Regions from separate parts of the Mesorhizobium sp. M1403 genome, predicted to be linked through region 3. Evidence: predicted binding sites of a transcription regulator. Region 3 holds the regulator's gene; each other region holds the start of a gene.
What was found. The regulator PhoB, encoded in region 3, activates phosphate uptake and scavenging genes when phosphate is short. The targets are predictions, from matches to a motif close to TGTCATNNANCTGTCAT.
Positions count from the first base shown of each region.

Region 1: the regulator PhoB is predicted to act here: its motif matches at 2,751-2,767, upstream of NKH01_RS10245 (inorganic phosphate transporter).
Region 2: the regulator PhoB is predicted to act here: its motif matches at 6,305-6,321, upstream of NKH01_RS31495 (PhoX family protein).

Region 1 covers NZ_JAMYKY010000004.1:136,572-146,928, reverse strand. Annotated here, with positions in the region: gene NKH01_RS10260 (efflux RND transporter permease subunit) at 1-739, opposite strand, end outside; gene NKH01_RS10255 (efflux RND transporter periplasmic adaptor subunit) at 736-2,013, opposite strand; gene NKH01_RS10250 (TetR/AcrR family transcriptional regulator) at 2,164-2,700, shown strand; gene NKH01_RS10245 (inorganic phosphate transporter) at 2,821-4,425, shown strand; gene NKH01_RS10240 (transporter) at 4,510-5,535, shown strand; gene NKH01_RS10235 (DUF3734 domain-containing protein) at 5,560-5,919, opposite strand; partial or broken gene NKH01_RS10230 (patatin-like phospholipase family protein) at 6,091-6,599, opposite strand; gene NKH01_RS10225 (acetoacetate decarboxylase) at 6,709-7,458, opposite strand; gene NKH01_RS10220 (3-hydroxybutyrate dehydrogenase) at 7,707-8,495, shown strand; gene NKH01_RS10215 (carbonic anhydrase) at 8,651-9,295, shown strand; gene NKH01_RS10210 (nuclear transport factor 2 family protein) at 9,306-9,716, shown strand; gene NKH01_RS10205 (M3 family metallopeptidase) at 9,807-10,357, shown strand, end outside.
Region 2 covers NZ_JAMYKY010000035.1:23,616-33,972, reverse strand. Annotated here, with positions in the region: gene NKH01_RS31520 (cytochrome ubiquinol oxidase subunit I) at 1-870, opposite strand, end outside; gene NKH01_RS31515 (ABC transporter ATP-binding protein) at 1,134-2,060, shown strand; gene NKH01_RS31510 (ABC transporter permease) at 2,075-2,836, shown strand; gene NKH01_RS31505 (MarR family winged helix-turn-helix transcriptional regulator) at 2,974-3,465, shown strand; gene NKH01_RS31500 (GNAT family N-acetyltransferase) at 3,462-4,142, shown strand; gene NKH01_RS31495 (PhoX family protein) at 4,246-6,237, opposite strand; gene NKH01_RS31490 (hypothetical protein) at 6,440-6,778, shown strand; gene NKH01_RS31485 (phosphatase PAP2 family protein) at 6,793-7,494, shown strand; gene NKH01_RS31480 (helix-turn-helix domain-containing protein) at 7,814-8,083, shown strand; gene NKH01_RS31475 (SulP family inorganic anion transporter) at 8,265-9,977, shown strand; gene NKH01_RS31470 (SMP-30/gluconolactonase/LRE family protein) at 9,991-10,357, opposite strand, start outside.
Region 3 covers NZ_JAMYKY010000017.1:67,526-77,882, forward strand. Annotated here, with positions in the region: gene NKH01_RS24050 (sugar ABC transporter permease) at 1-407, opposite strand, end outside; gene xylF (D-xylose ABC transporter substrate-binding protein) at 550-1,590, opposite strand; gene NKH01_RS24060 (ROK family protein) at 1,877-3,121, shown strand; gene phoB (phosphate regulon transcriptional regulator PhoB) at 3,131-3,820, opposite strand; gene phoU (phosphate signaling complex protein PhoU) at 3,837-4,544, opposite strand; gene pstB (phosphate ABC transporter ATP-binding protein PstB) at 4,577-5,380, opposite strand; gene pstA (phosphate ABC transporter permease PstA) at 5,377-6,228, opposite strand; gene pstC (phosphate ABC transporter permease subunit PstC) at 6,232-7,218, opposite strand; gene pstS (phosphate ABC transporter substrate-binding protein PstS) at 7,278-8,339, opposite strand; gene NKH01_RS24095 (hypothetical protein) at 9,001-9,351, shown strand; gene NKH01_RS24100 (DUF2865 domain-containing protein) at 9,443-10,357, opposite strand, start outside.

The DNA of each region.
Region 1 (10,357 bases), on a different contig from region 3:
AGCGGAGCGGAAGGGCAGCGAAAGCCTCCGGCGTCTGCAGGGTCGAGCGAACCGTGATCGAGGAAGCCACATATTCGTTTTCGGTATCGCCGGGCGCGGAGAGGAAATTCGATTCGTTGATGGCCGTCAGCACTTCCGCCGCCGTCACGCCGCGCGCCGCCAGTTTGATCGGGTCGATCCAGACACGCATCGAATATTCGGCGGCGCCGAAAATCTGCACGTCGGCAACACCTTCGACCGTCGAGATACGCGGCCGCACGACGCGCTCGATATATTCGGTGAGCTGTTCCGGCGTCATGTTCGGGTTCTGCATCGAGATGTACATCATCGCGAACTGCTGGCCGGTGCCCTTGACGATCACCGGGTCTTTGGTTTCGTCCGGCAGATCGCCGCGAACGCTCTGAACCTTCGACAAGACTTCGTTCAGCGCGACGTCGGGGTCGGAGCCGAGCTTCATCTGCACTGTCACGGTGCTGGATGACGGCCGGCTCGACGACGTGACATAATCGATGTTTTCGGTCGAAGCGACAGCACGCGCGATCGGCGCGGAAATGAACCCCTGGATCAGGTCGGCGCTGGCGCCGGGATAGGCCGTGGTGATCGTGATGGCCGTTTCTTCAACCTCTGGATACTGCCGGATCGAAAGGTTGAAGATGCCCTGAAAACCCAGAAGCAGGATCATGCAGGCAAGCACGGTCGAAAGAACCGGGCGGCGGATGAAGAGGTCGGAAAAGCTCATTGCTGGGCTGCCTGCTGGTTCCCCGGCTTGCTCGGATCGATCGTGTTGTCGACGGCAACGGACATGCCGTTGGAGAGCCGGTTCTGGCCGGCGGTAACGACTTCGTCGCCGGGCTGGATGCCTTCCAGGATCTCGACCAGGCCGGCGTTGTGGCGGCCTGGCTTGACGAACACCTGGGCGAGCACGAGCTGCGGCTTCGGTTCTTCCGCTGCCGGTTTGGCTTCCGCTGCCGGTTTGGCTGGGGTAGCGGCCGGCTTTTCTTCGGGTTTTGCGGCGGGTGCTTCGGCTGCGGGCTTGGCAGCACCTGCAGCCGGCTTTTCTTCCGGGTTCGCCTCGGGAGCCGCCCCGTTGGCTTCGGCGGATTTGGCCGGGCGCACCACGAAGACGAAGTCGCCGTACAGGCTGGAAGTCAGTGCCGTCTGCGGCAGCGCCAGCACGTTGTTCTCCTCGGGCAGTTCGACGCGCACCTGGACGAACTGGCCCGGCGTCAGCTTGCCTTCGGGATTGCCGACCTCCGCCCTCACCGTCACCAGCCGGCTGGTCGGGTCGATCTTCGGATCGATACCGCGGATGCTACCGGCGAACGGCATGTCGCCGCCGCCGACGCCCAGCCGCACCGTCTGTCCGATCTTCAGCTGCGGAAGCTGCTGCTCCGGCACGGTGAAATCGACACGCATCGTATCCAAGTCCTGCAAGGTCACCACAGCGGTGCCGGGTGTGAGATACTGGCCAAGGTCGATTTTCGGAATACCGACGGTACCCTTGAAGGGGGCCGTCAACTGCTTTTGGTCGAGCACCGCTTGCAGCTTGTTTACCTGCGCGGCGGACACCGATGCCGCTGCCTGCGCGGTGTCGAGCGTAGCGTCGGTGCCGACCCCGCGCTTCTGCAGCTCAAGAGCGCGCATCAGTGTCGTCTGGTCGGATGTGGCTTGCGCCCTTGACGCCACGAGATCGGCTCGCTCGACTTTATCGTCGAGCTGCAGCAGGACGGCGTTGGCGGCGACCTTCTGATTGGCATGAAACAGGATGTCCTTGACGATGCCGGCGGTTTCGACCGTCAGGTCGACGCCGCGTACGGCACTGACAGTGCCGATAGCTTCGATGCCTGGTGTCCAGGACATCGGTTTGACGATGACCGTCGACACGGTCGCGGCAGGCGGCTTCATGGTGGCGAAGAACTGTTTGGTCGCCATGTCGTGAAACAGGTTGAAACCGACGATGCCGCCGCACACCAGCACGAGCAGAATGAAGGCGATGATGAAGCGCTTGATCACGAACAGTCCCCTCGGCCATGGCCCAGCATAACGGTCGGACGACCGGAACACATACCTGTGAGTGGTCCCAATTTCAAATGACGGCAATCTTACTGTACCGTCTGGACGGTCTTGTCAATTCCGCCTAAGCTAATGAATGGGGAACGATTGATGAAGGCCCGCAGAACAAATTCGCGCGAGAAGATCCTCGCCGCCGCCGCCGACGTGGCGCGAGAGACGGGTCCTGGCAGTCTGTCGCTGGATGCGGTCGCCAGCCGTGCCGGCGTGTCGAAGGGTGGTCTTCTCTACAATTTCCCGACCAAGGCGAAATTGATGCAGGCGCTGGTGGAGGATTACCTCAGCGCGTTCCAACAGGCGCTTGAGGCCGCCCGCACCAACGGCGTCAGCGGCGAAAGCCCGCTTGCGGCCTATATCAGGCTTTCGGCCGAGCATGCCGAGGAGTCGAAACCGTCGGCATCCTGGATATTTTCGGCGATTGCCGAGGATCCCGATTTCCTGACGCCGATAAAATCGTTCAGGCGGCAAGTGTTCGAGCGGCTGAAGCAGGAGACGCCGAATCTCAAGGCGCTGCTGGTCTGCTATCTCGCCATCGAAGGGCTTCGCAGCATGAACCTGTTCGGTTCGGACATTCTCTCCGCCGACGAGCGCCGGCTGCTGATATCGACCCTGCTTGAGATCGCGGAATAGATCCGGACCCCCCGTCCAGCACTATCTACTCCAATCTCAAAGTGCCCTGCTGTCACACAGGCTTCATTGTGCCGACCTAGCGTCCTCCCATTCTTTGCTGCAATGCAAGAGGAGTGGGGTATGGTCGATATTGTTTCCAGCGAAGCAGGAATTCCAAGGCCGGAGCATCCGCTCGACCGGCCGAACAGCACCGGCAAATGGTTTCTGCCGGCCTTCGCCGTCATCATCCTGGGCGGCCTTGCCTATGTCGGCTACGCGCTCAGCCAGGACCTGACCAGCACCGTCGCGGTGCCGTGGATCCTGCTTGGCCTGGCGCTGCTGATCGCGCTCGGCTTCGAATTCGTCAACGGTTTTCACGACACCGCCAATGCGGTGGCAACGGTGATCTACACCCATTCCATGCCGGCCGAGCTTGCAGTGATGTGGTCCGGCTTTTTCAACTTCCTCGGCGTGCTCACCGCCAGCGGGGCGGTCGCCTTCGGCATCATTTCGCTGTTACCGGTCGAACTGATCCTTCAGGTCGGATCGAGCTCCGGGCTGGCCATGGTCTTTGCGCTGCTGGTCGCAGCGATCATGTGGAACCTCGGAACCTGGTATCTCGGCCTGCCTGCCTCGAGCTCGCACACGCTGATCGGTTCGATCATCGGCGTCGGCCTCGCCAACCAGTTCACGGCGCCGGCCGGTTCCATCACCAGCGGCATCGACTGGTCGCAGGCAAGCAATGTCGGCCTGTCGCTTCTGATCTCGCCGCTGGTCGGGTTTTGCCTGGCTGGGCTGCTGCTTCTGGTGATGAAGCTGCTGGTCAGGAACCGCGAGCTTTACGAGGCGCCGAAGTCGAGCGCTCCGCCGCCGCTGTGGATCCGGGCGCTGCTCATCTTCACCTGCACCGGCGTCAGCTTTGCCCACGGCTCCAATGACGGGCAAAAGGGCATGGGCCTCATCATGCTCATCCTGATCGGCGTGGTGCCGACCGCCTTCGCGCTCAACCGCACACCGGACGTGAACTATCTCGAAGCTTACAAGTCCGCAGCGACGCAGGTCGAAACGGTACTCGGCAAATACGTCAAGCCCGGCGTCGCCGTGACCGACGCGGCAACCGTGGTCGGTGACGCCGTTCGCACCAAGACCTGGAAGGACGAGACCACGCCTGCCCTGCAGAGCTTCATCCACGACACTAGCGCAATGTTGTCGCCCTATCCGTCCGTGGAAAAGCTGCCGACAACGCTGGTCAGCAACGCCCGCAACAACATCTATCTTATCGGTGAAGCGCTGAAACTGATCGACAAGAAGAAGCTGCTGCCGATGGAGGCCGACGACCTGAAGGCGGTGACGACCTATCACAAGGCGGTCGACAACGCGACGAAGTTCATCCCGCTCTGGGTCAAGGTCGCCATCGCGCTGGCGCTCGGCCTCGGCACCATGGTCGGCTGGAAGCGCATCGTCGTCACCGTCGGCGAGAAGATCGGCAAAAGCCATCTGACCTACGGCCAGGGTGCGTCCGCAGAGCTTGTTGCAATGGCGACCATCGCATCGGCCGACTATCTCGGCCTGCCGGTCTCGACCACCCATGTGCTGTCGTCGGGCGTTGCCGGCACCATGGCGGCGAACGGCTCGGGCCTGCAATGGTCGACAGTGCGCAACATGCTGATGGCCTGGATACTGACCCTTCCGGTCTCCATCTGTCTTGCCTTCGTGCTGTTCGTCATCTTCCGCCAGATATTCTGAGCGGGGATAGGACTTGGCCAGAATGTCGCGGCGCCGGCTCCGGCGCCGCCCGGATCCTGAACGTGCATTGTCTCGGCGGCGGCCATGAATGACGCATCGCATCTGACATTGCTTGCCGCGGACGACCAGCATCATGCCCCCGGGCTGGTCTGGGCCTATCATGCCGCTCCCGGCAAAGCTCCCGAATCGCTGGCGCCCCGGGACATAGAGGCCGCGCTGGCCTCACTGGACGGCTGGGTCTGGCTGCATGTCGACCTTGTCGACCGGCGCGCCCATTCCTGGGTCAGCCATGCCTGCGCGCTGCCGGCGTCGGCTCATGCAATCCTCGAAGGACATGAGGACAGCCTGGTGCTGGCGTATGAGAATGGGGTCGTCCACGGCATTTCCGCCGACCTGCATGGCGAGATCGCCCATCAGTCGACGACCATCGGCAGATTGCATTTTGCGGTCTCGGAGCGGCTGCTGGTCACCGGCCGCCGCCATCCGCTGGCGGCGGTGGAGGAAGTGCACACCGCCCTTGCCGCGGGGCTGCGGCCCGCCACAGCATTCGAGCTGTTCGAAACGCTGGTCATGGCTTTTTGCAAGACCACCAGCCTGCGGCTCGCCGCGGCGACGAAGCGGCTCGATGCGGTCGAGGACCATCTCGTGACCGAGCGGCTTGCCGACGAAAGACGACAGCTGAAGGATGTGCGCCGCCTTGCCGTATCCTTGCATCGGCCGATCTCGGCCCTGGCAGCACTTTTCCAGGATGAAGACCGTTCCGCCTGGAACCTTTCCGCCGGCGCACATGAAGTTCTGCGCCGGCTTGCTGCCCGCCTGGAACGGCTCGACCGCGAGGTCGTCATGATCAACGACCGGGCAAGGCTGCTGCAGGAGGAGCTTGCGGCCGAGCTTGCCGACGAATCGAACCGCAGCCTCAAGGCGCTGGCAGTGATGAGCGCACTGCTTTTGCCGGGCACCCTGATCGTCGGCATATTCGGCATGAACACCGGCGGGCTGCCATTCACCGACAGCCCCAGCGGCTTCATCCTGGCGATGCTGCTCGCGGTCGGCGCGACCGGCCTGTTCTACTGGCTTTTGCTGCGCGCCGGCGCCAAACTGCGGTTCTGAGGCCGGTCAAGCGCGCGGCGCGCTTTAAGTCGGATCTTCGCGGTGCAGGTCGTGGATGGCGACGCCCTCGACATTGGTCGGCAGTGTCAGCCATTGGCGATGGCGCAGCGTCCGCTGCGTGTCTTCCAGCCCCATCTCCCAATGCTCGCGCATCGAGGTGCCCGAGAATTCGTAATCCTTGGCGTGCCCCTCATAGCCTTTATGCTGGTAGATCAGGTGGACGATGTTGACCACGCCGGCATCCGAATAGTCCGCGATCAATTCCTGCTCCCCTTCTTTCAGTAACTCGACGGGGACGCGCTTCAGCGCATCGAGCAGCTTCATCTTCAGCGCATGGATGCGCTGGAAGTTGTCGGTATTCTGGCGTGTGCGGCTTGAATACATGATGTCCTTGTGCCGTGACAAAACATCGGCCATGCCGCGCGGCAAGGCGCCGCGGGCGCTGAACAAATCGACCTGAAACACCAGCGAACTGCGGTCCTCTTCCTGGTCGAGTAAATATTGCAGCGGCGTGTTGGAGACGATGCCGCCGTCCCAATAATGCTCACCTTCGATGCGGATCGACGGGAAGGCCGGCGGCAGCGCGCCGCTTGCCATGATGTGCTCCGGCCCGATGCGCACCTTCTCGGTGTCGAAATAGACGAAATTGCCGGTCCTGACATGACCGCGCCGACGCTGAGCCGCTTCTTGCCGTCATTGAGCACGTCGAAATCGATCAGGCTCTCCAGCGTCTCTTTAAGCTCGGCGGTGTCGTAGAAGCTGGTAGCGCCCTCGGCGCCTGGCTGCTCGAACCACGGATTGGGATGGCGCGGCTTGAAAAAGCCGGGCTGGCCCATCGTCATCGTCATCCACGAGCTGGTGCGGTTGCGGATGTCCCGGTAGACGTCGCCCTCGGGCGTATAGGCCCAGATCTTGCGGCCGGAAATGGTCTGCCAGAACTGCTCGAGCCGCTGCAGCCGGCGGCTCGGCTCGTTGCCGGCTATGATCGCTGCATTAATCGCGCCGATCGAGACGCCGGAGAACCAGGTCGGTTCGCAGCCGGCATCGGCCAACGCCTGGTACACCCCGGCCTGGTAGGCGCCCAGCGCACCGCCGCCCTGGAACACCAGCGCGACGCGGTCGTACTGCGCCGAGATTTCCTCGATGGTGGCGACGGCCCTCTTGGTGTTGCGTTCAAGCACGGCTGAATGCCTCCAGATTTGGACTGACTGACCGCTCGCGTCCGGCGAGATAGTCGTAAACCACCTCGCCAAGGCCGAGCGTCAGGTCGGCGATGAAGTGAACCGCCGAGACGATCTCGAGCACTGGCAACCGCGCCACGTCGGCCATGACATGGGGCCTGAGATCGAGCGCCGCCGGCGCTGTCCAGGCCTCCTTCAACGTCACGTCGGTGAGGTGATAGCGCACCAACTCGCAAATGCGCGGCGTGCCGTCGACATGCGGGATGATCTTGATCAGGAAATTGGGCGCCGCGAGCGAGGCGAGAATCTGGCCGTGATCGGCCGGCCTGTGCTTGTAGCCCATCGTGCCGGTGGCGCACAGAACGCTGCCGTAATGCAAGGTGCCGACAACCACCTCGCCCTCATGCACGATCTTCGGGCTGGCAAGCTTCTTGGGAAAGCCCCAGAGCTCGCGTCCGCCGGCAATCGGTGCATCGTCGTCAAGAAACATCGAGTGGACATAGGTGCCATGCTGGCCCTGGAAGCGGACCGGGATGACCTGCCCGGTCTCGGTATAATCGCCGAAGCCGGTAGAATCCGGCATGCGGATGAACTCGTATTTGACCAGCGGCTCGTCGATTTCCAGCGGCGCCGGCACGACGGCCTCGAGGGCTTCGCGCGTCGTACGATAGGTGATGATGACGTATTCGCGGTCGAAGAAACGGTAGGGCCCGGGCGGGAAGGACGGGTTGGTGAGCGGCATGGCATAGGCGCGCTTCACGACATCGGCGATTTTCCAAGCTGCTCCCCCATGTACTGCAGGAATGACCGCGCGAGTGCGCACCGGTTATCTTGCACGGCACCATGACAACGCCGTGTCAGCCTGCCGCCAGCAGCTGAAGGCCGTTGGACTGCCACAGCGCTGTAATCGCGCCGACACACGGCGATGGCATGGTCATGCTGCGACGCACACCAGCATCGCCGTTCCCTCCTACCTTTCGCGAGATCATCATGGGTTTCCTGTCTTCCAAGAACGCCCTCGTCACCGGCTCGACCAGCGGCATCGGTCTGGCGATTGCCCGCGCCCTTGCCGCCGAAGGCGCCAACATCACCATCAACGGTCTCGGCGATGCGGCCGCCATCGAACAGGAGCGCGCCGGCATCGAAGCCGATTTCGGCGTCCAGTGCCGCTACTCCAGCGCCAACATGATGGACGGCGCGGCGGTGACTGCCATGGTCCGCGAGGCCGAGGAAGCCTTCGGCAGCCTCGACATCCTGGTCAACAATGCCGGCATCCAGCATGTCGCGCCGATCGAGGAATTTCCCGACGAAAAATGGGAAGCCATCATCCGCATCAATTTGCTTGCGGCCTTCTATGCCATCAAGGCGGCGCTGGCCGGCATGAAGGCGCGCAAATGGGGCCGCATCATCAACACCGCGTCGGCACATGCGCTGGTCGCCTCGCCCTTCAAGTCCGCCTATGTGGCGGCCAAGCACGGCATATCTGGCCTGACAAAGACAGTGGCGTTGGAGACAGCGCAAGCCGGCATCACCGTCAATGCGATCGCACCTGGTTATGTCTGGACGCCGCTGGTCGAAAAGCAGATCCCCGACACCATGAAGGCACGCGGCATGACCGAGGAACAGGTCAAGCACGACGTGCTGCTCGCGGCCCAGCCGACCAAAGAATTCGTCACCGTCGAGGAGCTTGCGGCACTGGCGCTGTTCCTGTGCTCGGATGCGGCCAAGCAGATCACCGGCACAACCTTGCCGATGGATGGCGGGTGGACGGCGCAATAGGCACTCTGGAGAGAGCCTGCCTACAAAGTACGCTGCAATGCTTTGAACCTGCGTCTCCGCGCCTCCGAAAATCGGTTCCGATTTTCGGGCCGATGCGCTAGAGCCTTTCGGGATTGAACCGTGCCTTTAACCCGGAAAGGCTCCCGCCGCTGCCCATGCCCCACCTTCCCGAGCATCTTCTCACCGGCTACCGCAATTTCATGAGTGGCCGCTATCTCACCGAAAGCGGGCGTTATCGCGCACTGGCCCGGGAAGGCCAGGCACCGGAAACTATGATCGTCGCCTGCTGCGATTCCCGCGCTGCGCCCGAAGCGATCTTCGATGCCGGGCCCGGCGAACTGTTCGTGCTGCGCAATGTCGGCAATCTGGTGCCGCCCTATGCGCCCGACGATCAGTTCCACTCGACATCGGCGGCGCTCGAATTTGCCGTGCAGAGCCTCAAGGTCAAGAACATCGTGGTGATGGGCCACGGCCGCTGCGGCGGCATCCGCGCGGCACTCGACACCACGGCCGCACCGTTGTCGCCGGGCGATTTCATCGGCAAATGGATGAGCCTGATCGCGCCGGCGGCCGAGACCGTATCGTCCAGCACCTTCATGACCGCGACCGAGCGCCAGACCGCGCTGGAGCGCATCTCGATCCGCTATTCCATAGCCAATCTGCGCACCTTCCCTTGTGTTTCGATCCTCGAAGGCAAAGGGCGGCTGTCGCTGCATGGCGCCTGGTTCGATATTTCGACCGGCGAGCTTTGGGTGATGAACAAGGACACCGGCGATTTCGAGCGGCCGGAGACGGAGTAGGAGACGAGGCATGGTGCGAGCTCGGTTCGCGTTCGCGGCGGCAGCACTGCTGTGCTCGGCAAATGTCGCCAGCGCCGACGATAGCGCGATCATCGACCGCTGGTATTCGGCACTGCTGGTCGCCGACCGCACCGAATTGTCGGACCTGCTTGCCGACAACGTCCGCATCAAGCTCGACGACCTCGGCGTCGTGCAAAGCAAGCAGGAATTCATCGCCTCGATCGCCGAGTGGCAAGGTGCCGTCGCCGGGGCCGAAATCCGCCACCGGATTGAGAAATCCGAGGGCGGCGTCACCACTGTGATCGCCTGCTATGATTTTCCCAGCAACGACATGCTGATGCAGGAGACCTTTGCGGTCGCCAACGACCAGATCACCGCTAGCTCGCAAGCCGCGATCGCCGAAAACTGCGAGGGCTACTGAGGAAATCATGAACGGGGCGTGCTGTTGCGCGCAACCAGCCGGCGCCTTACATCGGTGACGATCCGCCTCCTCCCGCCACTCAGCGAAAGTTTGCCCATGCCGCCCGTCGACCTCGCCGCCCATCCGCTGACTGAATGGCAAGGGCCGCTCGGCCTGCCTGATTTCACGCGCATCGGCGACGGCGATTTTTCTCCGGTCTTCGATGCTGCCCTGAAGGCCCATGAGGCCGAGATCGAGGCGATTGCCGGCAACACCGGGACGCCGACCATCGACAATACACTTGCCGCGCTCGAACTCGCCGGCGAGGCTCTCGACCATGTCTCATCGATCTTCTGGTGCCGCGCCGGCGCTCACACCAACGAGGCGATCCAGGCACTGGAGCGCGACGTCTCGCCAAAAATGTCGCGGCATTTCTCAGCGATCTCGATGAACGAGCGCCTCTTTGCCCGCATCGACGATCTCTACCAGCGCCGCGAGACTCTGAAACTCGATGGCGAAACGCTGCGCGTACTGGAAAAGACCTGGAAAAACTTCGTCCGCTCCGGTGCCAGGCTCGATGCGGAAGGCAAGAAGCGGCTGGCGTCGATCAACGAGGAATTGTCGTCACTCGGCACCAATTTCGGCCAGAACCTGCTTGCCGA
Region 2 (10,357 bases), on a different contig from region 3:
GAGGCTGGCGCCGTCGGGAATGGTGAGCTCGAACCTGTTCTCCTTGGCCGCTTCGTCGGGAAGCGCAAACAGCACCAGCGGCACGTTGGGACCGGTGTTCCAGTTGGCCTCCATGGCGGCGATCTTCTGCGGCTGATGTTCAAGCGTGTTGAGGCCGTGCTGGTCGCCGGCAAAGATCTGGATCGGGATCAGGATCGCGGCGGCGAAGACACCGGTGCGCAGCGCCTTCCACATCGATTCCGAGCGATCGCCGTAGAGATAGCGCAGCGCCGACAGGCCAGCGATCAGGAACGAGACGGTCAGCCCCGAAGCAAGCAGCATATGAACGAGCCGGTAGGGCATGGACGGATTGAAGACAACGGCCCACCAGTCGGTGGCGTGCGCAACACCATCGCGAATTTCGAAGCCGGCCGGCGTCTGCATCCACGAATTGAGGGCGATGATCCAGAAGGCGGACAGAGTGGTGCCGCCGGCTACCAGCACCGTCGCCAGCGTGTGGACGCGGTTTGAGACGCGGCGGAAGCCGAACAGCATGATGCCGAGGAACGCCGCCTCGAGGAAAAAGGCCGTCAGGATCTCGTAAGCCAGCAGCGGGCCGGCGATGTTGCCGACCGTCTCCATATAGCCCGGCCAGTTGGTGCCGAACTGAAAACTCATGGTGACGCCGGAAACCACGCCCATGGCGAAGGACAGCGCGAATACCTTAACCCAGGTGAAATAAGCGCGCATCCAGGCGGAGTCGCCTGTCGCGTTGTAGCGGAGCTTGAAGAACAGCAGCACCCAGCCGAGCGCGATGGTGATCGCCGGGAACAGGATGTGGAACGAGATGTTCGCGCCGAACTGTATGCGCGACAGGATGAGCGGGTCCATGGCGGCTCCAGCTGCTGCTTGTTTGTACAAGGATAGGCTTCATGCGCCGGGCGGTCAAAGCGGCGTCCCGCCGCGAGGCGGAACGCCGCAGTGCCGGTTAATCTGCTTTTGCGTGGAATTTTGCTGGACGACCAGGCGGGTGTTGCCTATTCCGGCGAACCTCGATGTCCAGAACTGTCAGGAGCGCCATTGACATCCGGATTTGCGCACCGACATTCAGCGGATTAAATCAACAACTCTGTTTCAAGCAGCCGTTTTCAGCCATGCAGCCGATCATCTCGATTTCCGGGGTCACGAAGACCTACGCCACCGGCTTCAAGGCGTTGAAGGAGATCAATCTCGATATCGTGCGCGGCGAGATATTTGCGCTGCTGGGGCCGAACGGCGCCGGCAAGACGACGCTGATCTCGATCGTCTGCGGCATCGTCAACCGCTCGTCGGGCACCGTCACGGTCGACGGCCATGACATCAACCGCGACTACCGCGCTGCGCGCGGCCTGATCGGGCTGGTGCCGCAGGAACTGACCATCGATGCCTTCGAGAGCGTGTGGGCGACGGTCAATTACAGCCGCGGCCTGTTCGGCAAGCCGGCGGACAAGGCGTTCGTCGAAAAAGTGCTGCGCGACCTGTCGCTCTGGGACAAGAAGGACGCCAAGGCGATCACGCTGTCCGGCGGCATGAAACGCCGGCTGATGATCGCCAAGGCGTTGTCGCACGAGCCGCGAATCCTGTTCCTCGACGAACCGACCGCCGGCGTCGATGTCGAGCTGCGCCAGGACATGTGGGCGATGGTGCGCCGGCTGCGCGAAGACGGCGTCACCATCATCCTGACCACGCACTACATCGAAGAAGCCGAGGCGATGGCCGATCGCGTCGGCGTCATCAACCGCGGCGAGATCGTGCTGGTCGAGGACAAGGCCGAGCTGATGCGCAAGCTTGGCCGCAAACGGCTTGTGCTGGAACTGCGCAGCCCGTTGGCCACCGTTCCCGATGCTTTTTCGCACTACGCGTTGGAGCTTTCGCCCGATGGCGGGCAGCTGACCTATACCTATGACAACCAGAGCGAACGGCCGGGCGTCGCCTCGCTGATCCGCGAGCTCGAGGCGGCCGGCATCCAGTTCCGCGACATCGATACGGAAAACAGCTCGCTCGAGGAGATCTTCGTCAATCTGGTGAGGAAACAGGCATGAACCCGCGCGCGGCCATGAACCTTCATGCGGTATGGGCGATCTATCGGGTGGAGATGGCGCGCGCCCTTCGCACTGTGCTGCAGAGCATCGTTTCGCCGGTCATTTCGACGTCGCTCTATTTCGTAGTCTTCGGCTCGGCCATCGGCTCGCGCATCACCGAGATCGACGGCATCAGCTACGGCGCCTTCATCGTGCCGGGGCTGATCATGCTGTCGCTGCTGACGCAGTCGATCTCCAACGCCTCCTTCGCCATCTACTTTCCGAAATTCGTCGGCTCGATCTACGAATTGCTGTCGGCGCCGGTGTCCTATCTGGAGATCGTCATTGCCTATGTCGGAGGTGCGGCGACAAAGTCGATCGTGCTTGGCCTGATCATTTTGGCGACGGCCTCGCTGTTCGTGCCGCTGACGATCGAGCATCCGTTCTGGATGCTCGCTTTCCTGGTGCTGACGGCCGTGACCTTCAGCCTGTTCGGCTTCATCATCGGCATCTGGGCAAGAAGCTTCGAGCAGCTGCAGCTGGTGCCGCTGCTGATCATCACACCGCTGACCTTCCTCGGCGGCAGCTTCTATTCGATCAACATGCTGCCCGGCATCTGGCGCACGGTGACGCTGTTCAACCCGGTGGTCTACCTGGTTAGCGGCTTCCGCTGGAGCTTCTACGGCAAATCCGACGTTTCGGTCGGCGTCAGCCTCGGCATGACGGTGGTCTTCCTGCTTGTCTGCATAGCGATCGTCGCCTGGATCTTCAGAACCGGCTACCGGCTGCGCAACTGATCGATTGGCCTTGCCAGGCAAAGCAGCCTTATCGATCAACGGAAACAGCACTGAGTGCAGCCCCTGCGACGATAGCCCCTTGACCTTCATGTTTTGTTATATATCATGTTATGATTTATCGCGAGGCGGATTGGCCTATGGAAGACGTCATACGATCGCTTGGCTTCCTGTGCCTGGGCAGCAGGATGAAGCGTATAGGCGAGCAACTGCAAGCGGAGGCGCAGCGCCTTCTCGACCGGCTGGATGTTCCGGTTCAGGCGAGCCAGTACCCACTGCTGGCCGCGCTCGACAGGCTAGGCCCCCTGCCTGTCGGGGAACTGGCGCAATCCCTTGGCATCGCGCAGCCAGGCGTAACGCGAAGCGTCTCGCTTCTCACCGAGTTGGGATTGCTCGAGGTCAGTCCGTCGATCGATGACCAGCGGCGCAGGGTCGTCTCCCTCACCAGGGACGGCCGGCGGCTGGTCGATGTCGCAAAGCGCGAGGTCTGGTCGCGCATCGAGAACGCCGTCGCGGATCTGTGCGCGGATCTTTCGGGGCCGCTTCTCGATCAGTTGGCCGCCATCGAGGACGGCCTCGCCGCGGCTCCTCTCGACCGTCGTGCACCAAAACCGAGAGATGCCGTGCAATGAAACACCTGCTTGACCGCCCGATCTGGAGCGCGCTTCAGACGCGACATCAGGCCTTCGCGCAAGGTGGCAACCTCGCCAGGCGATATCGGCCGTCGATTGTTCCTTTCGCCGCCACTGGCGCGGACGACGCGGAAAGCCTGCGGGCACTTGAAAAGCTTGTCTCCCCAGGCGAGAGTGTGATCCTGCTTCAAGCGGACGCCATTGCTCTGCCCACGGGGCTTTCCGCGACGTCGACCGCAGCCGGGGTTCAGATGATTGCCGAGCAGCCGTTGCAGATCGTCTCCGACCAGCGCGTGCAACGTCTGACGCGAGACGACGCCGCTGAGATGCTGGCTCTGGCGTTGGTCACCAAGCCTGGCCCATTCACGCTCGAAGCCTTGAGCCTGGGCGATTTTTGGGGTGTGAAAATCGAGGGCAGACTTGCGGCGATGGCCGGCGAGCGCATGAAGCAACCTGGCTATACCGAACTCAGCGGGGTGTGCTCACATCCGGAATTTCGCGGCGGTGGCCTGGGCAAGCTGTTGTCAATATTCGTGGCAAACCGGATAGTGGCACGCGGCGAAGTTCCCTATCTCCACGCCTATGCCAGCAACGCCACGGCCATTAGATTGTACGAGTCCATTGGCTTCAGGTTGCGAAGCACAATGAATGTGGCCGTGGTTCAGCGCACCGAATGATTCGTCGGCGCATAATGCGTAGCATGGATGCATCCCGCATCGGGAAAGGAAGGATTTCGTATCGCCGAAATCCTTCCTTGAGACTGCAAGACCTTGCTGCGTGTCAGACCGCGATCTTGCCACCACCTTGCCTGGTGATGGCAACGACCGCCGGCCGCACCGGCATGTCCGGCTTGAAGTCGGGCCAGCGGGTCGACAAATCCTCATAGTAGGACGGACGGCCGAAAGCCTCCCAGTCCTCGCCACCGTCGCCTGGATGCTGGACGGCAACGAAAGCGGTCTGGTCGTCCGGCGCAAACAGGGGACCACACATTTCGGCGCCGATCGGCACGCGGAAGAACAGTTTTGAGGTCGCCCGCGCCGGCCCTTCCGTATCGACCGCCCACAGACCGTCGGTGCGGCCAGTGGCCTTCGGACCCTGACCGTCGGTGGCGACCCAGAGGCGGCCGGTCGAATCAACCGCGCAATTGTCCGGCATGCCGAACCAGCCATTGGCCGTGGTTGCGGTCGAGAAGGTGGCGCCGACTGCCGCAACCGAGGGATCACCGCATTTCAAGAGCACCTCCCACTTGCCCTTGGTGGCGGCAAAATCGCCGCCGTCCTCGACGATCTCGATGATGTGGCCAAAGGCATTTTCGGCACGCGGGTTGGCGGCGTCGACCTGATCGGCCTTGCGCTTCGAATTGTTGGTCAGCATGACATAGACCTTGCCGTTGGCGGCATTGGGCTGGATGTCTTCAGGGCGGTCCATCTTGGTGGCGCCGAGCAGGTCGGCGGCGCGGCGCGTCTCGATCAGCACGTCGGCCTGGCTGGCAAAGCCGTTCTCCGCCGTCAGCGGTCCTTGGCCGAAGACGATCGGCAGCCATTCGACCGAACCGTCCTCGGCGAACTTGGCGACATGCAAGGTGCCGTCGTCGAGCAAATCCATATTGGCGGCGCGGTCGTCCGGATTGAACTTGCCTGTGGTGACGAACTTATAGACATAGTCGAAGCGCTCGTCGTCGCCGAGGTAGAAGACGACACGGCCATCCTTGGCGACGATCGATTCGGCGCCCTCATGCTTGAAGCGGCCCATTGCGGTGCGCTTCTTCGGCACCGAAGTCGGATCCTGGACGTCGACCTCGACGATCCAGCCAAAGCGGTTCGGCTCGTTCGGCTCCTTGCCGATGTCGAAACGGTCGTAATGCGCTGCCCATTCATAAGCACCTTCGGGAATGCCGAGGCGCTTGTAATTGGCGGCTTCCTTGTGGCCTTGCGGCAGCTCGCCCGAGAAATAGCCGTGGATGTTCTCCTCGGCCATGACATAGGTGCCCCACGGCGTGACGCCGCCGGCGCAGTTGTTGACGGTGCCGACAACTTTCGTGCCGCTCGGGTCGGCGCTGGTCTTGACTCGGTCATGGCCGGCGACGGGGCCGGACAGCGCGATCTCGGTGTTGGAGGTGATGCGGCGGTTGAGCTTGCCGTCGCGAACGACCTGCCATTTGCCGGCTTCCTTGCGGATCTCGACAATGGTGCCGCCATGCGCCGTCATCTCGACGTCGACTTGTTCCTTGCTGAGAGGCGCCTGCTTGGCTTTGCCATCGACGATGGTGACGAGGCCCGGAAACATCAGGTGCGGATTGGTGTATTCGTGGTTGACGACCAGCAGGCCGTGCTCGGCCGAGCCGTCGATCGGGATATAACCGACATAGTCATTGTTGTAGCCGAATTGTCTGGCCTGGGCTTCCGCCGACTGTTTTGTCGGATCGAATTCCGGCGAATCGGCGAACAGCGGATCGCCCCAGCGCAGCAGCACGTCGGCGTCATAGCCGGGTGCGACGTGATGCTTGTCGTCGATGCCGGCCTCGAGCTCGTCGAAAGCGAAGGCGGAGCCTTCGGCGGCGCGGGCGTTGTCGGCGGTGATCAGCGCCAGCGGGCTGACGGTAGCGGCTATGGCCGAGACGGCAAGCGAGCCCTTGAGGAAGCCGCGGCGCGAGAACCGCGCGGCGATGATCTCACCCATGGTGCGGTTGTCGCTGGGATTGGCTCCTGGCCCATCGTTTTCCTCGAGCAGGCTGGTGCGGAAATGGGCGTCAGGGGTGCGATGTTCGGTCATAGGGGCCTGCCTCTGGCTGGATGGATTGCTGGAGCGTGTTGCCTGGCCAATCCGGTATCGCCGGCAGGTCACAGTTTGATGACATGCCGGCTAATTGCCACCTGCGATTTCGTATCCAACATCGGCCCGCTTGACCGCGACCGGCGCTTCGGAAACAAGAGCTGCGGCAGGCGCGTAAGGACCGCATCGGGAGGAGCAAAAAGTGAGTTTCTGGGGACTTGGGCAGCTCTGCATTTCGACAGTGATCTTCCTGCTGGCGGCGACGGCGGCGAAGCAATGGGGACTGGCGCCGAGCCTCGGCAAGATCGTGCTGACGTTAGCGCTCTATTCGCTCGGCAATCTGATCATGCTGAGGCTGATCCGAGAATTCGGCATGTCGGTGTCGTTCAGCCTGTCAGCGGTGATCCAGCTGGTGTCGGTGAATGTGGTGGCGCTGGTCTTCTTCGGCGAGCGCGTCAATGCCTTACAGGCAACCGGCATCGTGCTTGCTATCGCAGCTGTGGCGCTGATCACGCTCGGGCCCTATCTGCAAAGGCTGTAACTGCGATCGGGCCGATGAAGAAGACCGCAAGCAGACTGCGCAACTGGCTGGAGTTCCCGGTTCTGCTGGCCGGGCTGATCATTGCCGGCGGGCTGTGGGGGTTCGAGGAGCTAATGGAGATGGCGCGGGCCACTACGCCGCATGCCTTCGATACCGAAATCCTGCTTGCCTTCCGCAAGGCCGGCCAACCCGACAATCCGATCGGACCGGCGTGGCTGGAAGGAGCGATGCGCGACATCACCAGCCTCGGCAGCGCCAGCGTGTTGGTGCTGATCACGGCAGCAATGATCGTCTATCTGCTCCTCATCCGCAGGCCAGGCGCGGCGCTTCTCATGTTCATCGCGGTAGCGGGCGGCCAGGTCCTGTCAAGCGTGCTCAAGTTCGATATAGATCGGCCGCGCCCCGATCTGGTCTCGCATCTCGCCGACGTGGCATCACTTTCGTTTCCGAGCGGCCACGCCATGCTGTCGGCGGTGACATATTTGACGCTGGGCAGCATGGCGGCGCGGTTTTTGCCCGGGCGGACAACGAAGATCTATGTGCTCGGTCTGGCGGTGCTGACGACGGTGGTGGTCGGCATCAGCCGCATCTATCTCGGCGTCCACTGGCCCTCCGACGTATTGGCCGGCTGGTGCGCCGGCTTTGCCTGGGCGATGCTGTGCTGGCTTGCGGCCCGGTTCCTGCAGCGATGGCTCGGGCGGGCCGGCGGCACCTGACTCATGTCAGTCGATTTGCGGTCAAATCAGCCTGTTGATCAGGCCATGACCCGCAGCCTGCCAGCAGGAAAACCATCGACAGCAAGGCTGTCGAGGTCGCCAACGCATTGAATATCTTCACCTGCTCATCCTTTTTGAGTCGTTGCCTGTGAAATCGGGATCGCAATGGATGTCCCGCCAAACGATGCCGAAATTGTAGCATGCTAGCGCATCGGCTGGCAAAGAGTGCTGCATGTTTCACATATGCAAGATGATGCTTGAACCATCATAATGAAGGTATTACACGTGATATCGCAGACTCAGACGGGCGTTATGGCCGATGATCACTGCCGCGCAGATGCGTGCCGCGAGGGCGCTGGCCGGCATCGATCAGAAGACGCTCGCCGAGCGCGCCGGGGTTTCGCTTCCAACCATTCAGCGCATGGAAGCGAGCGACGGCGTGGTCCGGGGCGTGGTCGATACGCTGATGAAGGTCATCCAGGCCCTTGAAGAGGCCGGGGTCGAGCTGATCGGCGACAACCAGGCGAGCGAGCGTGGCGGCAGGGGCGTTCGCCTCAAGCCTGTCACGCCGCAGAACCCGCAAGGCTGACGGTACTGCCGCATCGCCGAAAATCGAAATCGATTTTCGGATAGTCCAATGCGCGGTTCAAAAGTGTTGGAGCGTACCTGTGCGTCGATTTGGACGCACGCCGCTCCAAGTCGCGACGGCGACCGCCGACAGTCCTGCCGACGATCCCGCCGCCTCCTTGGTTTCATGGGGAAGGCACTCGATGGATCAGACCCGGCGGGCAGTGCATCAACCGGCACGGCCGACATTTTCCGAACTGTTCACGCCGAAGCTGGTGACGGTGCTGCGCGAGGGCTATACGCTCGCGCACTTCAAGGCGGATGCCATCGCCGGGCTGACTGTCGCCATCGTGGCGCTGCCGCTGTCGATGGCAATTGCCATTGCTTCAGGCGTGACGCCGGAGCGCGGGCTCTACACCTCGATCATTGGCGGCTTCCTGGTCTCGGCGCTTGGCGGCAGCCGTTTCCAGATCGGCGGCCCGGCCGGCGCCTTCATTGTGCTGGTGGCTGCGACGGTGGCGCGAATTGGCGTCGACGGCTTGCTGCTGGCGACGATGATGGCCGGCCTGTTCCTGCTTGCCATCGGCTATCTCGGGCTTGGCACCTACATCAAGTTCATCCCCTATCCGGTGACCGTCGGCTTCACCGCCGGCATCGCCGTCATCATCTTCTCCGGCCAGATCGTCGAACTCTTCGGGCTGAAGCTCGCCGGCAAGGAACCGGGGCCGCTGGTGCCCAAGCTGATGGCCATCGGCGAGGCGGCCGGAACGATCAACCTCGCCGCAACCGCGGTGGCGGCACTGACCATCATCACCATTGCGCTGTTGAAGCGGTTTCGGCCGAAGTGGCCGGCCATGCTGATTGCCATCGGGCTGGCATCACTCGTCGTGGCATTGCTCGCCATGCCGGCCGAAACGATCGGCACGCGCTTCGGCGGCATCCCGCGCAGCCTGCAATGGCCGGCCTTCCCGCCGCTCAGCCTCGACAGGATAATCGACGTGCTGCCGGACGCCATCGCCTTTGCGCTGCTCGGGGCGATCGAATCGCTGCTGTCGGCCGTCGTCGCTGACGGCATGACCGGAAGGCGGCATCGCTCCAATTGCGAGTTGGTGGCGCAGGGCTTCGCCAATATCGCCTCCGCCTTGTTCGGCGGTATCTGCACCACCGGCACCATTGCCCGCACCGCGACCAATGTACGGGCCGGCGCGCATGGACCGGTCTCAGGCATGATGCACTCGGCCATCCTGCTTGCCCTGATGCTGGTGGCGGCACCGCTGGCCAGCTATATCCCGCTTGCGGCACTTGCCGGCGTGCTGGCGGTGGTGTGCTGGAACATGTTCGAGAAACAGGCCTTCGCCACCTTGCTGCGCGCCTCGCGCGGCGATGCGCTGGTACTGCTGGCGACGTTCCTGATCGTCATCTTCCGCGACCTGACCGAAGGCATCGTCGTCGGTTTTGCGCTGGGCTCGATGCTGTTCATCGACCGCATGGCCAAGAGCATCGCGGTGGAGGCGGACCATCAATCCTTGGTCCAGGAAGACGTTGCCGACCGCGCCAGCGCTTATGATTCCAGCGAGGCGAGCGATGCCGATACCGTCGTCTACCGGATATCGGGCGCCTTTTTCTTCGGCGCCGCCTCGACCGTCGGCACGGTGCTGGACCGCATCGCCGACCAGCGCAGGAACTTCATCCTCGACTGTTCGGCGGTGCCGTTCTTCGATTCGACGGCGGCCAATGTTATTGAGGGCGCGGCCCACAAGGCCAAGCGCGCCGGCGTTCGCTTCATTATCTCAGGCGCTTCACCGCAGACACGCCGCATGCTGATCAACCACGGCGTCAAGCGGCCGCTGGTGACTTATGCCGCCTCGATCACGGATGCGCGGGCGCAGCTGAAGAAAGCCGCGCCCGCCGCCTGAGCCGATGGCTGGCTTAGTCGAGGCCTAATGCCGCGATCTCTCCGTCGTTCATCAGCGGCACGAAGATTGTCGACTTGCCGTCGGTGCCGATGTCGGCGCTGCCCGGCTTGAACGTCGCAACCGCTTGCGGCGTGCCGCCGGCTTTGTAGCTGTAGAGCGTGCCGGTCATATACGCGGTGGCGTAAACGCTGCCGCCGATGGCGACGACGCCATCGAGGTTAGCGAACTTTTCTGCGCCGGGCAGTGACGCAATTGCCTTGGTGGCGAGATCGACCGAGAGCAGGCCGCCCGGCTCCGCGGTGCTGAAATCGGGCTTGATGCCCTTGCCCCACGAAGCGACGATCAGCCGGCCGCCATCGGCGAAGATGCCATTCGGCGAA
Region 3 (10,357 bases):
GCGGCCAGTGCGATGACCCACAGCCAGGGGCTGCCAAGCTGAAATCCCATGATGCGGACGAGGAATTCGGCCTGCGCCACGCCCATCACCATGCCGATCACGCCTTCCACGGAGCCGACGGAAAGATCGATGTTGCGCATCACGATGACCAGCACCATGCCGGTCGCCATGATCGCCACCGACGAGGTCTGCACCGAAAGGTTCCAGAGATTGCGCGGCGTCAGGAAGAGCCCGCCCGACAGTATGTGGATCCCGACCCAGATGACCAGCAGCGCGCCGACCATGCCGAGCATGCGCGTGTCGAGTTCGGTTGCCTTGAGAAATCGGGCAACGACGCCGAGCTCCGATTCCCGCGCCCGGTCTGCCGTCGAGCTGTCGACCGGCGTGTTGGAAGTCGTGTCGGTCATGATGTTTCTCCCGCCGGGTTGCCGTCTGCCGCGGATGCCGGAAGCAGCCTAGAAGTTATCCGCCGGAAGCGGAAAAACAATTCTTTCTTGAAAAAACGCCGCGGCAAGCGGCCGCGGCGTTCGGACTTCTCGGAAACTCGGATCAGTTGCAGACCGGAACAGCGCCCGCCGCCACGCCCGCGCAGACCTCTTCTTTCTTGATCCAGCCGGCGTCGATGACGACGTTGAGGTTGTCCTTGGTGATGGCGACCGGGGTCAGGAACAGGGACTTTACGGTGTTGCCGCCGGGCGTGGTGAAATCCTTCACGCCGGCAATGTCGGTCATCTGCTTGCCGTCGGCCAATTGCGAGGCGATCTCGGCGGCGTTCTTGCCGAGCTCGCGCGCGTCCTTCCACACCGAGACCGTCTGTGTGCCGAGCGCGATGCGATTCAGCGCGGCGTGGTCGCCGTCCTGGCCCGAGACCGGAACCGATCCAGCCAACCCTTGCGCCGTCAGTGCGGCGACGACGCCGCCGGCAGTGCCGTCGTTAGCGGCGACCACCGCATCGACCTTGTTGTCGTTCGCGGTCAGGAACTGTTCCATGTTCTTCTGGGCGTTGGCCGGCAGCCAGCCGTCGGTATAGGCCTCGCCGACATTCTTGATCTTGCCGCTGTCGATGGCGTCCTTCAGCACTTCCATCGAACCGGCAAAAAGGAAATCGGCATTCGGATCGGCGCCCGAGCCCTTGATGAAGACATAGTTGCCTTCCGGCTTCACCTTGAACACGTCGCGGGCCTGCATGCGGCCGACTTCCTTGTTGTCGAAGGTCAGGTAAAAGACGTCCTTGTTCTCGATCAGCCGGTCGTAGCCGACAACCGGAATACCTTCGTCCAGCGCCTTCTGCACGGCCGGCCCTATCGCCGAGGCGTCCTGCGCCAGGATGATCAGTGCGTTGGCGCCCTGCGAGATCAGGCTCTCGACGTCGGTGAGCTGCTTGCCGGGGTTGGACTGTGCGTCGGCGGAAATATACTTGTCGCCTGCGGCCTCGATGGCCGCCTTCATTGCGGCTTCGTCGGTCTTCCAGCGCTCTTCCTGGAAGTTCGACCAGGAAACGCCGATGACCTTGTCCTTAGCCTGCGCCACCGACGCAAGCGCCAGCGTCATGGCGACACCCGCCAGAATGGCGGTCGTGAATTTCTTCATCATATCCTCCCTGCGCCGCGTACGGCGTGACCAATTGGCCCCAAAGGCCAGCTTAGAGGCGCTAATTTTTTCGAGCCTCGAAAAAATACTGGCCCGATCTCCCGCTGCTGTCAACATCGATTCTGATGGATTTTGATGTTGCTGCGAGTTTTTTCGAGCTTCGGAATAAACGATGACAGCGCCACCTGCATCTGACACTATTTGCCTCATCTGACACTATTTGTCGGCATTACCGACGGCTTCCGGTTCATGAGCGGCCGCGGCAAACCGGGAGGAAAGCAAAACGATGTCGGTCGGAATCCGCCATGACGATTTGCGCCGGCGCAACCGGGCGATGGTGATCTCGGCCGTGCGCCGGGCCGGCCAGCCATCGCGTACGGAGATCGCCGCAACCACCGGCCTCAGCCATTCGACCATATCGGCGATCTCCTCCGACCTGATACGGGAAGGCATCCTCGCCGAGAGCAAGGCAAGCGAACCCGTTTCGTTGAAACGCGGTCGTCCGCAGGTCGGCCTCGCCCTCAATCCGGAAGCGGCGGCGGTGCTGACCGTGGTGTTGTCGCTGAATTTCCTGTCGGCCGCCATCATCGACTATGCGGGGCAGGTGGTCGCCGAGGAACAGCGCCGGCTGGACACGCTGACCATGCCGCGCGACGAACTGATCCGCGAATGCATGGCCATCGTCCGGCGCCGGCTGGACGATCCAGATCTTGACGTCCGCAGTGTCGCCCGCATCGCCCTGGCGATTCAGGGAATTACCGACTCCCCTGCACGCGCCATGCTGTGGTCGCCGATCACGCCGCAGACGGACATCGCCTTTGCCGACATGCTGGAAGATGAATTCGGCATCCCGGCCACGGTGGAGAACGACTGCAATATGATGGCGGTGGCTTTGCGCTGGCGCGATCCGGATCGCTATCGCGACGACTTCATCGCCATCCTGCTTTCGCACGGCATCGGCATGGGGCTGGTGTTGAAGGGCGAGCTGTTCACCGGCACGCATTCCTCGGGCGGCGAGTTTGGCCACATGATCCATCGTCCGGGCGGCGCGCTCTGCCGTTGCGGGCGGCGCGGCTGCATCGAGGCCTATGCCGGCAATTACGCCATCTGGCGCAACGCCACGCAGATGAGCGAAGACAGCCAACCGGTCGCCGACGTCAGCGACGCCGACATGCGCGCGCTGGCGGTTCGGGCGCGCGAGAAGGACGGGCCGGAACGCGAAGCCTACCGCAAGGCCGGCGAAGCGCTGGGTTTCGGTCTCGGCTCGCTGTTCGCGCTGATCGATCCGGCACCGGTCGCAATGGTCGGCGCCAGTGCCGCCGCCTTTGATCTGATCGAGCCGGCCTTGCGGAAGGCCATCGCCCAGACCGCCGGCGGCCAGCATTCGGGCTCGATCTCCTTCGATACCGAGCCGAACGAATTGCCGCTGATCCGCGAAGGCTGTGCAATGCGGGCGTTAAGCTTCGTCGACCAGCAGATTTTCGCGCCGGGCGCGCAAATGAGGCCCGGCGTCAGAAAGAACGTAGCCTGACTGGGCGGGTCAATCTTCCCTGATCGCGTAGCCGGCACCGCGGATGGTGCGGATGACATCAGGCATGCGGCCGTTGTTGACGGCTTTGCGCAGCCGCCCGACATGCACGTCGACGGTGCGTTCGTCGATATAGATCGTCTCGCCCCAGACATTATCGAGTAACTGGCTGCGCGAGAAGACGCGGCCCGGATGCCGCATCATGAATTCGAGCAGCCGGAATTCGGTCGGCCCGAGCCGGATCTCGGTCTTCTTGCGATACACCCTGTGCGATTCGCGATCGAGCACGATGTCGCCGACCTTCAGCACGCTGGACAGCACTTCCGGCTTGGCGCGGCGCAGCAGCGCCTTGACCCTGGCCATGAATTCCGGTGTCGAAAACGGTTTGACCAGATAGTCGTCGGCGCCGGTCGAAAGACCGCGTACCCGGTCGCTCTCCTCGCCGCGCGCGGTCAGCATGATGATCGGCAGCCGTTCGGTTTCGGGGCGCACCCGCAACCGGCGGCAGAGCTCGATGCCGGAAACCGCTGGTATCATCCAGTCGAGCACCAGAAGATCGGGCACATTCTCCTGCAAACGGATCTCGGCTTCGTCGCCGCGTGTCACCACCTCGACCTGGTAGCCTTCGGATTCGAGATTGTAGCGGAGCAGCACACCCAACGGCTCCTCGTCCTCCACCACCATTATGCGTGGTGCGATCATCGGCTGGGCACCCCCATCATGTCGCCGGTGCGGACATTGTCGTTTCGTCTTGCTTCGGACGATTGACCGGCAATTGCTCGCCGGTCAGCACATAATACGCATTTTCGGCGATGTTGGTGACATGGTCGCCGATCCGCTCCAGATTCTTGGCGCAGAACAGCAGATGCGTGCAAGCGGTGATGTTGCGCGGGTCTTCCATCATGTAGGTCAACAGTTCGCGGAACACCGACGTATATTTGACGTCGATGCGCTCGTCGGCGGCGCGTAGCTTGGCCAACGCGGCCGCATCGCCTGCAGCATACTCCTCGATGACGCCCTGCACCTGGATGAGCACCAGCTGCGCCATCGCATCGATGGAATGCGATAGGTCGCGCGGTGTGACGCTAAGGCCGACCGCACTCACACGCTTGGCGATATTCTTGGCAAGGTCGCCGATGCGTTCGAGATCGCCGGCCATGCGGATCGCCCCGACGACATGGCGCAGATCGTGGGCCATCGGCTGGCGCTTGGCGATCAGGGTGATGGCGCGGTCGTCCAGTTCGCGTTGACGCGCATCCATGATGGCATCGTCGGAAACGACGCGTTGCGCCAGCACGTTGTCAGAATTCAACAGGGCCTTGGTCGCCCCGCCGACCATCGAACCGGCGAGGTCGGCCATGTCGCGGATCAGCTTGCTGATCTGCTCGAGATCCTCGTCGAAAGAAGCGACTGTGTGTTCGCCCATGGTCCTGTCCTTATATGCATGATCGGAACGGCTCAGCCGAAGCGGCCGGTGATGTAATCCTGCGTGCGCTTCTCGCGGGGCGACGTAAAGATCTTCTCGGTCCGGTCGAACTCGACCAGTTCACCCAGATACATGAAGGCGGTCTGGCGCGACACGCGCGCCGCCTGCTGCATGTTGTGGGTGACGATGACGATCGTGTAATCGGCTTGCAACTCGTCTATCAGCTCCTCGATCTTGGCGGTCGACAGCGGGTCGAGTGCCGAAGCCGGCTCATCGAGCAGAATGACTTCCGGCTTCACCGCCACGGTGCGGGCAATGCAAAGCCGCTGCTGCTGGCCGCCTGACAGGCTCAAGCCGCTGGCGTTGAGCTTGTCCTTGACCTCGCCCCACAGCGCGGCCCGCTTCAACGCTTGTTCGACGCGGCCGTCCATTTCGGACTTGCCGAGATTCTCATAGAGCCTGACCCCGAAGGCGATGTTCTCGTAGATCGACATAGGGAACGGCGTCGGCTTCTGGAACACCATGCCGATCTTGGTCCTCAGGAGATTGAGATCCTGCGAGCGGTCGAGAATGTTCTTGCCGTCGAGCAGCACCTGGCCCTCGGCTGTCTGCTTCGGGTAGAGTTCGTAGATGCGGTTGAACACACGCAGCAGCGTCGATTTCCCGCAGCCCGAAGGGCCGATGAAGGCAGTGACGCTGCGCTCGGGCAGCGACAAGGTGATGTCCTTCAACGCCTTGCTCTGGCCGTAGTAGAAGTTGAGGTTCTTGACCTCGATCTTCGTCTTCTCGGCGACCGTTTCGGTCATCGTCATGTCCGGGGACAACATCTGTGTCATCTGTCCTCTCTGCGTCCGGTAAGGCTGCGGGCGAGGATGCTCAAGCCCAGAACCGTCAGGGTGATTATGAGTGCGCCGGTCCACGCCAGTTGCTGCCATTCCTCGTAAGGGCTGAGAGCGAACTGGAAGATGGTCACCGGCAGGCTGGCCATCGGCGCGTTGATATTGCTGCTCCAGAACTGGTTGTTGAGCGCGGTGAAGAGCAGCGGCGCCGTCTCGCCGGAAATGCGTGCTATCGCCAGCAATATGCCGGTGACGATGCCGGACAATGCGGCGCGGTAGGCGACCGAACGGATCACCACCCAACGCGGCGCGCCGATCGCGGCACCGGCTTCACGCAACGCGTTCGGCACCAGGTTGAGCATGTCTTCAGTGGTGCGCACGACCACCGGAATGACCAGGATGGCAAGCGCAACGGCGCCGGCTATGGCCGAGAAATGCCCCATTGGCCGCACCATCAACTCATAGACGAACAAGCCGATGATGATCGAGGGCGCCGACAACAGGATGTCGTTGATGAAGCGCACGACGGTGGTGATGCGCGAGAAACGCCCATATTCGGCCATGTAGGTTCCCGCCAGCACGCCGATCGGCGTGCCGACGACAACGGCGATGATCGTCATCAGCAGGCTGCCCGCGATTGCATTGAGCAGGCCGCCGGCCTCGCCTGGCGGTGGCGTCATCTCGGTGAAGACCGCGAACGAAAGCCCGGCTGTGCCCTTATAGACCAGTGCACCGAGAATGAGCGCCAGCCAGGCAAGCCCGATGCCGGCGGCGACGACGCAAAGCGCCATCATCACCGAATTCCTGGCTTTGCGGCGGCTGTGGAGCGATGAGGATGTCGACATCGGTCAGGCTCCCGTACGGGCGTCGATCCGCATCAGCATATAGCGGGCGGCGGCAAGGATCAGGAAAGTGATGACGAACAGGATCAGGCCGAGCGAAACCAGAGAGGAGGTGTAGAGATCGCCGTCGGCCTCGGTGAATTCATTGGCGATGGTCGCCGAGATCGTCGTGCCCGGCGCGAACAGAGAGGCGCTGATGCGGTGAGCGTTGCCAATGACGAAGGTCACCGCCATGGTTTCGCCGAGCGCGCGGCCGAGGCCAAGCATGACGCCGCCCATGATACCGATGCGGGTATAGGGAATGACCACGCGCCGGGTCACTTCCCAGGTCGTGCAACCGATGCCGTAGGCCGATTCCTTCAGCACCGCCGGCACCGTATCGAAGACGTCCTTGGTGATCGAGGTGATGAAGGGCAGCACCATGATGGCGAGGATCAGCGCCGAGGTTAGAAGGCCGATGCCGTAAGGAGGGCCGGCGAAAAGGCTGGATAGTCCCGGCACGCCGTGGAAGATGTTGATGATGAAGGGCTGTATCGTCGTCTGCAGGAACGGCGCGAACACGAACAGGCCCCAGATGCCGTAGATGATCGAGGGAATGCCGGCCAACAGCTCGACCGCTATGCCGATCGGGCGCCTGAGCGGGCGCGGGCAGAGTTCGGTGAGAAACACGGCAATGCCGATGCCGATCGGAACCGCGATCAGGATGGCGATGGCCGCCGTGACCAGGGTGCCGTAGATCGGCGCCAGCGCGCCAAATTTTTCCGTAACCGGATTCCAGCTCTCAGTCGTCAGGAAAGAGAACCCGAAGGACGACAGGGCCTGCCATGAGCCGGCAAACAGCGAGATTGCGACACCACCGAGGATGACCAGCACAAGAATTGCGGAAGCGCGGGTGAGTCCGCGGAATATGGCGTCTGTGAGCGCGAAGCGCCGCACCGTAGCTTCCCTGGCCCGGGCTGCAGATGATAGCATGGCATCGGAAGCGATGGTCATTGGGTCCTCGCGATTGAAGGCAACAGGGAGGGCGCCGTCGACGCCCTCCCTGGAGGAGATTACATAGCCGAGTAGAGCGGCTTGCCGTCGCTGCCGACGACTTCCTTGGCCCACATGGCCTTGACGCTCTCGACCACCTTGTCGGGCATCGGAACGTAGTCCAGCTCGCCGGCCATCTCGTCGCCCTTGTCGTATGCCCAGGCGAAGAATTTGAGCGCTTCGCCGGTGGTCGCGGCATCGTCCGGCTTCTTGTAGAGGAGGATCCACGTTGCCGCCGTCATCGGCCAGGACTCGGCGCCCGGCTTGTTGGCGAGGATGACGCCATAGCCCGGCTGCGAGCTCCAGTCGGCATTGGCCGCTGCCGCCGAGAATGCCGCCGCGGTGGGTTCGACCTTCTTGCCGTCCTTGTTGATCATGTCGGCGTGGGTGAGCTTGTTCTGCTTGGCATAGGCGTATTCGACATAGCCGATCGCGCCGCCGGTCTGGGAGACGTTGTTGGCAACGCCCTCATTGCCCTTGGCGCCGATGCCCACGGGCCATTCCACGGCCTTGTCGACGCCGACCTTTTCTTTCCAGTCCGCGCTGACGTCGCCGAGGTAGTATGTGAAGTTGAACGTCGTGCCCGACCCATCGGAACGGTGAACGACCGCGATCGCCTGCGAAGGCAGCTTGACGTCGGGATTGAGCTTCTTGATCGCCTCGTCATCCCAGCTCGTGATCTTGCCGAGGAAGATGTCGGCCAGCGTCGGGCCGTCGAGAACCAACTCGCCCGGCTTGATGCCTTCGAGGTTGACGACGGGAACGATGCCGCCCATCACCATCGGGAACTGAGCCAATCCGGACGATTCAAGCTCTTCGCCTTTCAGCGGCGCATCAGAAGCGCCGAAGGTAACGGTCTTGGCTTTGATCTGCTTGATGCCGCCGCCGGAACCGATCGACTGATAGTTAAGCCCAATGCCGGTGTCTTTCTTGTAAGTGTCGGCCCACTTCGCATAGATCGGGTAGGGGAAGGTGGCGCCGGCGCCGGAGATGTCCGCGGCGAGCGCGGCGGACAGGGTGAGGGTAGTCGTCGCCGCAGCCATTGCAATCGCAACGGCCGCCGAGCGGATGAAATGTCTCATGTGGCCTGCTCCTGTTCGGAATATGGTCTCTCGGCGCCATTCCTCCGGCGCCCGCTGAGGCCAATAGCCCCCGATTATTACAGTCGCATGACAGTTTCATGTCGCTCCGGTAACGTCGTCCAGCCGGGTTAAGAAGGAACGGCCGCGGGCTTTGTCGGCATGGGCCGCGGTTTGCCGCTGGAATCAGCAGCTTGCGTGAATTCCGGCCGGCTTTGTCCGCTCGACGATAGCAGCCACTGACCTTGAGAAGAAAAAAGCCGGACGGGAGCGCGTTGCATGCAGCCAGAACGTGTCATGGCCGCGCCATCGCCGAAACAGGTCCGTTGGGGTAAATCTGACCCTGTTTCTTGCCGGCGGTCGCTGCTCCCGCCCGTAACTGGAGGAGCGGAACTTCGAATATCCCATTGTCGCGACTGAGCGCGCCATTGGGTATGGTGCGATCGCACCATGGCCTTACGCTGGAAGCGGTGACGAATCGCAAGGTTTTAACTCGCCTCGCGCTGGACCTCCATCCGCGCCCGACCCGGCGCTCGATCTTTCGAGCGGGGCCTTCGACTGGAAGTGCGACGATTTCTACTTCACCTTACCTACTCCCTCTGCACTATTCCGCCGGTTGTCGGTTGGGCCGAAGCAGCGTTATAAGCTTGCAGGGGTGTTGCTGATGTTTCGACGGATTCTGCCTGTCTTCCTGTGCCTGGCGCTGCTTCTGGGAACCGGCTGCGCGCGCAGCTATGACGGCACCGTGATCATTCCCAAGCCGCTCGATGTTCGCCGTTTCTGGGACCGGCCTTCTCCGCAGGCGCAAGCCGAACAGTCGCAGCTGGAGACCGATGTCTTTCCTGTGGCGCCTCAAACGCCGAAAAGGCCGGCGGTGCGCCGGAGCGCAGCTTCCGTTGCAGCGCCACGAAGGAAGGTCGCCAACCCGCCCATGCTGTCATCGGAGCCGGCGAAGCCGCTCACCTGCAGGAATGTCAGCCAGCCCGGCAAACGGGCCCGCATGGTCTGCGAATAACCAACCGGCCGTCGGTCGATGCGTGCGGCTGTAGGCCTTGAAGCGGCTATCCGGCCAGCCGTTCGCCGTCTCGGGACATCGCCTGCCTTGGTCAGTCCGCCGGGAAAAAGGCCGGCCCGACCACTCTCACCGGCCGCGCGCCGATCGCTCTTTCGACCGACTGATGCTGGGCAGCCCCTGGTACCTCGGCAACCGGCGTTTTTTCCCCTGCGAGAGCGGTACCGGCGGTTTGGATCCCGGATTCAGGAATTTCCGCGACGATGCCAAAATCCGGCTTTGCCGTCGGCAACGGAATGATGGCGTTGCTCATGTTGGCCGGTGTCACGGTTCGTGCCCTGAGTTCGGCGACGCGCTGGTAATAGCGCTTGACATCGCAGGCCTTGAAGTTCGCGTCGTCGCGGTACCTGAAGGCGGTCGCAAGCTCCACATAGGGCTTTTGCGTCTCGAGCGCGATCATCTCTTCGGTCTCGCGGGTGGCATCGCTCAGCGTATAGAGTTCGACGCCGGCATCGTCGCAGATATAGCGGCACTGATCGACCGTTTCCTTCAGATCGTCGTTCTTGGCGAACTGCGATTTTGGCGCGGGGAAGAAATATCCGTCCGACAAGCGAACGCAAAACAGCATCCGATTGCCACCCATTATTGCGCCTGCGGACTGAGGTTTTGGTGCTGTGCGCTGCTGTGCCTGCGGCTGGTTCTGCTGCGCCTGCTGTTTCTTGGCAGCGGGGGCGGCGCAGCCTAGCGCGACGAACCTGGCCTTCAGGCCGGAGGTGTCCCTGCCCGAATTCGACAGTCTGGCGATCTGCCGTTGCACCTCCGCCTTGCTGCTTACGAGGTCGGCGCAGGGGTTGAAGAAGAACCCGGCCGTTTTCGCCGTGCATCGGCGCTGTCTCTCCAGCCTTTGAATCGCGGCGAGTTGCCGGCGTAGTTGGGCAAGCTCGGGGCTGGTCCCGGCGCCACGCCCCGCCGAAAGCAATTGGCTCCTGATCGCGCCGCAGCTATCCGC